2 regions of the Paenibacillus sp. 2TAB26 genome follow, and region 1 is predicted to be linked to the other one. Evidence: riboswitches for the same ligand, from Rfam matches in the RefSeq annotation. Region 1 holds a riboswitch; the other holds the start of a gene.
What was found. A riboswitch is a leader RNA that binds a small molecule or an ion and turns the genes downstream of it on or off. The one in region 1 is predicted to bind thiamine pyrophosphate.
Positions count from the first base shown of each region.

Region 2: another riboswitch for thiamine pyrophosphate. It lies ahead of thiC (phosphomethylpyrimidine synthase ThiC); the one in region 1 lies ahead of AB4Z50_RS20395 (ABC transporter substrate-binding protein).

Region 1 is NZ_JBFRGC010000017.1:152,103-155,653, reverse strand. Features, by position in the region: gene AB4Z50_RS20400 (glycosyltransferase) at 1-1,444, shown strand, start outside; TPP riboswitch at 1,583-1,695, shown strand; gene AB4Z50_RS20395 (ABC transporter substrate-binding protein) at 1,880-2,920, shown strand; gene AB4Z50_RS20390 (thiamine-binding protein) at 2,989-3,291, shown strand; gene AB4Z50_RS20385 (ABC transporter permease) at 3,281-3,551, shown strand, end outside.
Region 2 is NZ_JBFRGC010000037.1:12,354-15,904, forward strand. Features, by position in the region: gene thiC (phosphomethylpyrimidine synthase ThiC) at 1-1,151, opposite strand, end outside; gene AB4Z50_RS30995 (hypothetical protein) at 1,280-1,402, shown strand; TPP riboswitch at 1,464-1,568, opposite strand; gene AB4Z50_RS31000 (glycosyltransferase family 4 protein) at 1,643-2,800, opposite strand; gene ytvI (sporulation integral membrane protein YtvI) at 2,884-3,551, opposite strand, start outside.

The sequences.
Region 1 (3,551 bases):
CATTATTCTCGTTACCTACAATAAGCTTGAATACACGAAGCAATGTGTGGAGAGTATTCGGAGACATACGCAGAGAGGCAGCTATGAGCTGATTATTGTAGATAATGGTTCGACGGATGATACGGTAAAATGGGCTAAAAGCGAGAGCGATATTATCGTAATCGACAATGGCAGCAATGCTGGTTTTCCTAAGGGCTGCAACCAAGGATTGGCCGCGGCCTCGGGCGATCTTCTGATGCTGCTAAATAACGATACAATCGTAACGCCAAGCTGGCTTGACGGTCTCAAGCGCTGCTTATTTAGTGATGAACGAATCGGGGCGGTCAGCCCCGTTACGAATTCGGCTTCCTACTGGACGACGATCCCGGTCACCTATACGACGATAGATGAAATGGAGCTGTTTGCTTCGGCACTGCATGCCAACCCTGACAGAACAAAATGGGAGGAGCGCGTGAAGCTGGTCGGCTACTGCCTTTTGCTGCGGAGAGAAGCATGGGAGAAAACGGGATCGCTCGACGAGATCTTCGGTATCGGCAACTTTGAAGATGATGATTATAGCCTGCGGCTCCGGCTGGCGGGATATAAGCTGATGCTGTGCGGCGATACGTTTATTCATCATTACGGGAGCATCTCCTTTAGCTCAGAGCCAGAACAATATGTACAAAACTTCAGAAAAAATGCCATTGTTTTTATGTCCAAATGGGGCTTTGACCCTGGTGATGCAACGTATATTAGAATGGATTTTAGCACCGTAATTGAGCGGGAATCGCATGAGTACAGACGCGAGAATTGCTCGATTATGGAAATAGGCTGCGGGTGCGGAGCTACGATATTGCATATGAAAAAGCAATTCCCATCCGCAATATGGTACGGAGTTGAGCGTAACGAGCTGGCGGCTAGAGTAGCAGAAGCTTCGGGAATTACTGTATTCCGCTCGAATGATCCGAAGGATTGGAGGCTGCCTGCTGAAGGTCTTGACGGCATCGTAATCGGAGATGCTCATGCATACGGGACACCGCAAGCCATGAAAAATCTAGTTCGTCTTCTAAAACCTGGCGGCTGGCTAGTCGGGTGCTTTGCCAATCGCTATTATTTCAACAATATTCGGCAATATTTAGATCCTGTTAATGCACAAGCACAGCATCAAGCGGCATCACAGTACTCAGCACAACAAGTTAGCCAGCTTTATTTGCAGGCCGGTTTTACCTATGTGAAGATTACACGTGCGGATAATAAACCGCAGGAGCAGCTAGAATACATCCATCTGTTAGAGCAGCTAACGTCTGAAGAGATGTCAAAAGAGCTGACAGCCGCTTATTTGCTCGTATATGGACGCCTTGCTCCAGCAGCAGAGACCAAAGGAAAGGCAGACTTAGAAAGTTCGAAGGCCGCTGAAGAAGCAAAGGTTGAATGGCTGGATGAGCATATTGATTTAGGGCAATGACAGCTGGTGCAGGAGCTGCACGTTCTGGCTGCCGTATATAGTAAGAGGATGAGTATCGTGGCTTGATGATAATCATTTTCAAAAAAAACTAGCATTAAATGCGGGTTTTGCTATACAATGAATGGTATTGACGAAACCGAATATGTTCCGGGGAGCTGGTTAGGCCGGCTGAGAGGGGATTTTCTATACAATTCCGACCCGTTAAACCTGATCTGGATAATGCCAGCGTAGGGACAGAAGCTCTGTTTAGTAAGCAGGCGAGATCAAATTGATCAAGCATTTGCTGTATAAACAGCTGCACAGCCAATGATATGGCGTCCTCCGGATTAGGGGGACGCTTTTTTTTGTTGCGATTAGAATGATGCAGCCATGGAACCGGATACTACGAGGAGTCGTCGCCTATAAGAATCGAAGCATGGAGAGGGGAACAACATCATGAATCAGAAAAAAACAGGGCATTTGTCGTGGAAAATCGTGGCCGCGATGCTAGTGTTCGTATTGGCGCTGGCAGGCTGCGGCGGTGGCGCTGGGAACAAGGGCGAACAGCCGAAAGAGCAAGAGGGAACAGCGGACAAGCCGCTAGAGAAGGTGCAGGTTGTACTCGACTGGACACCAAATACGAATCATACCGGACTTTATGTAGCTAGAGATAAAGGTTTTTTTAAGGAGCAAGGTCTGGATGTTGAAATTATTCAACCAGGACAAAGCGGTGCCGATCAAATGGTCGCTTCGGGCAATGTGCAGTTTGGTGTAAGTTATCAGGAGTCTGTCACGATGGCGAGAATTGCCGGCGTGCCGCTCGTATCGATCGCCGCTGTCATTCAGCACAATACCTCAGGTTTTGCTTCACCGCTTGCAAAGGGAATCGATTCACCTGAGAAATTTGAAGGCAAAACGTATGGCGGCTGGGGCGCTCCTGTTGAGGAGGCGGTCATTCAATCGCTTATGCAGGAGAAGGGCGCAGATGTAAGTAAAGTAAATATGATAAGCATCGGCGACGGCGACTTCTTTACGGCAGTGAAACGCGATATTGATTTTGCATGGATTTACTACGCATGGACTGGCGTGGAAGCAGAGCTGCGCGGCGAGAAGATCAATATGGTTTATTTAACAGACTACAGCGACAAACTGGATTATTATACGCCGGTAATCGTGACGAACGAAGATTTGATTAAGAATAAGCCGGAAACAGTCAAAGCGTTTACTGCTGCCGTATCCAAAGGCTACCAATACGCGATCAGCAATGCGGAGGATGCAGCAGAAATTTTAATAAAAGCAGAGCCGGATTTGAATGCGGAGCTTGTGCGCGCCAGCCAAAAATGGTTAAGCTCGAAATATCAGGATGACGCACCGCGCTGGGGCGAACAGAAGCTAAGCGTATGGGAAAACTATGCAGCATGGATGTTTGAGCACAAGCTGCTGGAGAAGGAGCTTGAAGCGGAGAAGGCATTTACGAACGAATTTTTACCACAATAAGCTATTCGAACATACGGAGGGCGGGAAAGCCCGTTCTCACTTACAACGATGAGAAAGAAGGAAATCAAATGGCAAACGCATTAGTAAGTATTCAAATTTTACCGACAACACCAGGCGGCGAGAGCGTAATTCCCTACGTAGATCGTGCCATTGATATTATTAAAGCGGCCGGTGTTCCTTACCGTGTAGCACCGCTTGAAACGACGATGGAGGGTGAGCTGAGCCATCTGCTCAGCGTCGTACAGTCGATGAGCGAGGCGATGGCGGAGATGGGCTGCCCGTCCGTTATTTCACAAATTAAAATTTACTACAATCCGGCAAACGGCGCTTCCATGGGCAGGCTGCTGGAGAAATATCCAGATGGGCAATAAGAAATCGATTTGGTCGAAAATATGGCAGCCGGCAGCGCTGCTGATCGTGCTGATTGCCTGTTGGCAGGCAGCTGCATCACTTGGATTATTTCAACAATGGCTCATTCCTTCTCCGATATCGATCGTGAAGGGAGCTATCGCGATTTGGCCGAGGTTAATGATGCATACGGGAGCAACAGTGCAGCTGACACTTATCGGCTTTTTAGGAGGATCGGCGGTGGGCTTAATGCTCGCCGCTTTGCTGCATTTAATTCCTGGCG
Region 2 (3,551 bases), on a different contig from region 1:
TGTACATCATGTTTCCATGCGATCTTCGTTAGCTCACCCAATGTATCCAGCTCAGCAAACTGAGCAGCGTCATTGGCATCTGCTATAGAACCGGGTCTCAGGCCGTCACCAAGCGAGAATGATACGTCGTATGCTTTCATAATTTCACAAATGTCTTCAAAATGCGTATATAGGAAATTCTCCTTATGGTGTGCCAGGCACCAAGCTGCCATAATTGATCCGCCTCGTGAGACAATACCCGTAACGCGCTTTGCCGTAAGTGGTATGTAGCGCAGCAGTACACCTGCATGAATCGTAAAATAGTCGATGCCCTGCTCGGCTTGTTCAATAAGCGTATCGCGGAATACTTCCCAGCAAAGGTCTTCTGCTTTGCCGTTCACTTTCTCCAGCGCCTGATAAATGGGTACTGTGCCAACCGGAACTGGTGAATTTCGCACGATCCACTCCCGCGTCGTATGGATGTTTTTCCCCGTGGACAAATCCATAATCGTATCGGCTCCCCAGCGCGTCGCCCAAGTCATCTTCTCCACTTCCTCTTCAATCGAAGAAGCTACAGCAGAGTTGCCGATATTAGCATTGATTTTAACGTGAAACTGCCGCCCAATAATCATCGGCTCACTTTCAGGATGGTTGATGTTAGTCGGAATAATGGCACGACCGGCTGCAATCTCGCTGCGTACAAATTCTGCACTCATCCCTTYGCGAATAGCGATGTATTCCATCTCAGAAGTAATGATCCCTTTGCGGGCGTAATGAAGCTGCGTAACATTTTGCCCTGTTTTGGCACGAAGCGGTTTCCTCGTTAACCCCGGGAATCGTTCCGCGCCTCGCTGCTCTGCTTTTTTAGCCGAAATAAATCCATTATCCTCCGGTTTGATTTCCCTGCCCTCATAGGGCTCTACATCACCACGCTGCAAGATCCATTCGCTGCGAATACCGGGCAAACCGCGCCGAACATCTGCCTCATACGTTTCATCGGTATAAGGACCGCTTGCATCATAAACTTTTACAGGTTCATTCGGCAGCTCTTCACCATTTCTGCCAGTACTAGCTTCAAGTGCAATTTCTCTCATCGGAACACGGATGTTTCCCTTTGAGCCCTCGACGTACACCTTGCGGCTGCCCGGAAGCGGAGTAGAAAAAATAGACATAACAAAAACCTCCTAATGGAATAATAGAATTCCTCCTGGAGGCATACGCAAGCATATGAGAAAGTTTAAAACACCGCTGCTATACAAGTAGCTAGGCTGCTACAAGAGCTGCAATTGCTGGAGCGTGCATGGCGGCCACAAAGCTTTATCGATTCACTGGCGCCAAACAAAAAAACCGCTCCAGCAAAGGAGCGGTCGAAGAGTGTCGTCATGCGAGTGTTATCTTGCAAGGGTTCCCCTTAAGCAGATAAAGTCATGCCGCATAAGCTGAGGCTTCAGCAGATTCCGGCAGAGCTTTCACGCGCAAAGCATAAACGCACAATCCCACTTTCCTACGCTGGCATAACCCAGATCAGGTTCAAAGGGACCAAAGCGATTCGCTTTATCTCAGCCATTACGGCGCCCCTAGTGGATTTCCTTGTTTGACTATACCGTTTAGTAAAGAAAGGTGTCAACCCTCTATTTTCCAAACCGCGGAAAAATACAGCCTGCTACAGTCCGCTTTCCTTCAGCAGCCTTACCCATCGATCTGCGGTGTGACGCCATGTAAATGTCTGCTCCACACGCTCGCGGCTGCGGCGCCCCAGCTTCTGCCTGAGCTGTTTATCGCGAAGCAGCAGATGCAGCTTTTCTCGCAGCTCTCGCTCGATATGAAGCTGATTGACCAAATAGCCCGTTTCGCCATTACGGATAATTTCTTTCATTCCGCCAGCACGTGTTGCGACTACCGGAACGCCGCAGGACATCGCCTCAACATTAACGAGCCCAAATGCCTCCCTCTGTCCAGATGGCACGACCGCTACATCGGCAACGAGCATCCAGCTGGGCACTTCCGAATGCGGCACGTAGGGCACAAAACGAACATGACCCGGACATTTGCGTCCAAGCTGTTCAAGCTTGCGCGCATAAGCCGTTTTGCGATGCGAGCCATAAAATGGGCTCCCTACGATGATAACAACGAGCTCCGGGTGGCTTTTAGCAAGCTGCGGCACGATATTGAGAAGATGATGAACGCCCTTAAGCGGAATAAGCCTCCCCATAAAAAGCACCACTTTTTTACCATTCAATCCTCTCTTTTGCCTTAAACTCTCCCGTTTAGCGGCTCCTTCGGAGGAATATTGTGAAGGAAACCTGGCCGTATCTACCCCAGGATAAATGACTCGCAGCTTCGAAGCGACCTCTGGCGCTTTCGACACTACAATTCGTCTTAGAAACTCGCTATTTACGATGATTCTATCTGCGGCCTGCAAGCACTTATGCAAGTTTGCAGAAGAAATATAGGAGGGTGAAATAAAGGTGGAGGAATGCAAATAAAGCCAGACTCGTTTGCCTGGATTCAATCGCTTCATCGTTAGCACAAATTGGGGACGATTCTCGACGTCGATGACGTGAGGAGAAAAACGGTGAACCGCATGTCCTACCTCTTGAATATATCGCTGCTTATTGCCCGCTGCAAACCGTTCACAAACAACACCGTTAAATTGTCCTTGACGAGGCAATCGCTTGCTCAGTCTTCCAAATATACGAGGTTCCGCGTAAGGCTTAAGCAGCGGGGCAAATTTCTCTACCACTCGCTCAACAGAGCTGCTTCCTGATGATGGAATCGGGAAGGAGCCTGGTGTTACAATTGCAACTTTAATAGGTGCCATTTATTCGTATGCCTCCTGCATGATCTGCTTTTTTTGCAGTATCATACGTATCTAGCAACGGCTTTGGCACGGCTTTTCCAAGGCTATAGCTTGAATTTCATTTGGAATAACCCAGCTCTTCGAGCTGCCATATAGATGATCACGACAAGCGGTCCGATGAATACACCGATAACACCGACGAGCTTGAAGCCGACATATAAACTTACAAGCGCTGACAATGAGCCAATTCCTACAGAATCACCGAGAATTTTAGGCTCTACGATGCGGCGGAATACGGTAATAACTAGAAATAGAATAATTAGCCCTACCCCTACAAATACATTGCCCGTCAGCAGCAAATAACTTCCCCATGGCACAAGTACAGAACCTGTTCCAAGAATCGGCATAATATCAACAATGATAATAAGCAGCGCGATAGCAAGCGGATATTTGACATTAAGTATGAGCAAACCGATCAGCGAAATGATGTAGGTGAGTGCACTCAAAATAAACTGCGAACGCAAGAAACCAAAAATCGACTTTTTGAGATTATTCAGCACATCATTGACCTGAGGCTGCGATTTTTCTTCAAATAATGAAAGCACCGTTGCCTTCATCGTATTTAGACTAAAGCTCATCATGTATACCGCCACCAAGAAAACGATAAAGAAGATGAACATGCCCGGGATGCTTGAGGCGAAAGCGATAACGGTGTTCGATAACGTACCCACCATTTTCGTTAATGTACTCGTTAGCTCCATTAGCCATTTCT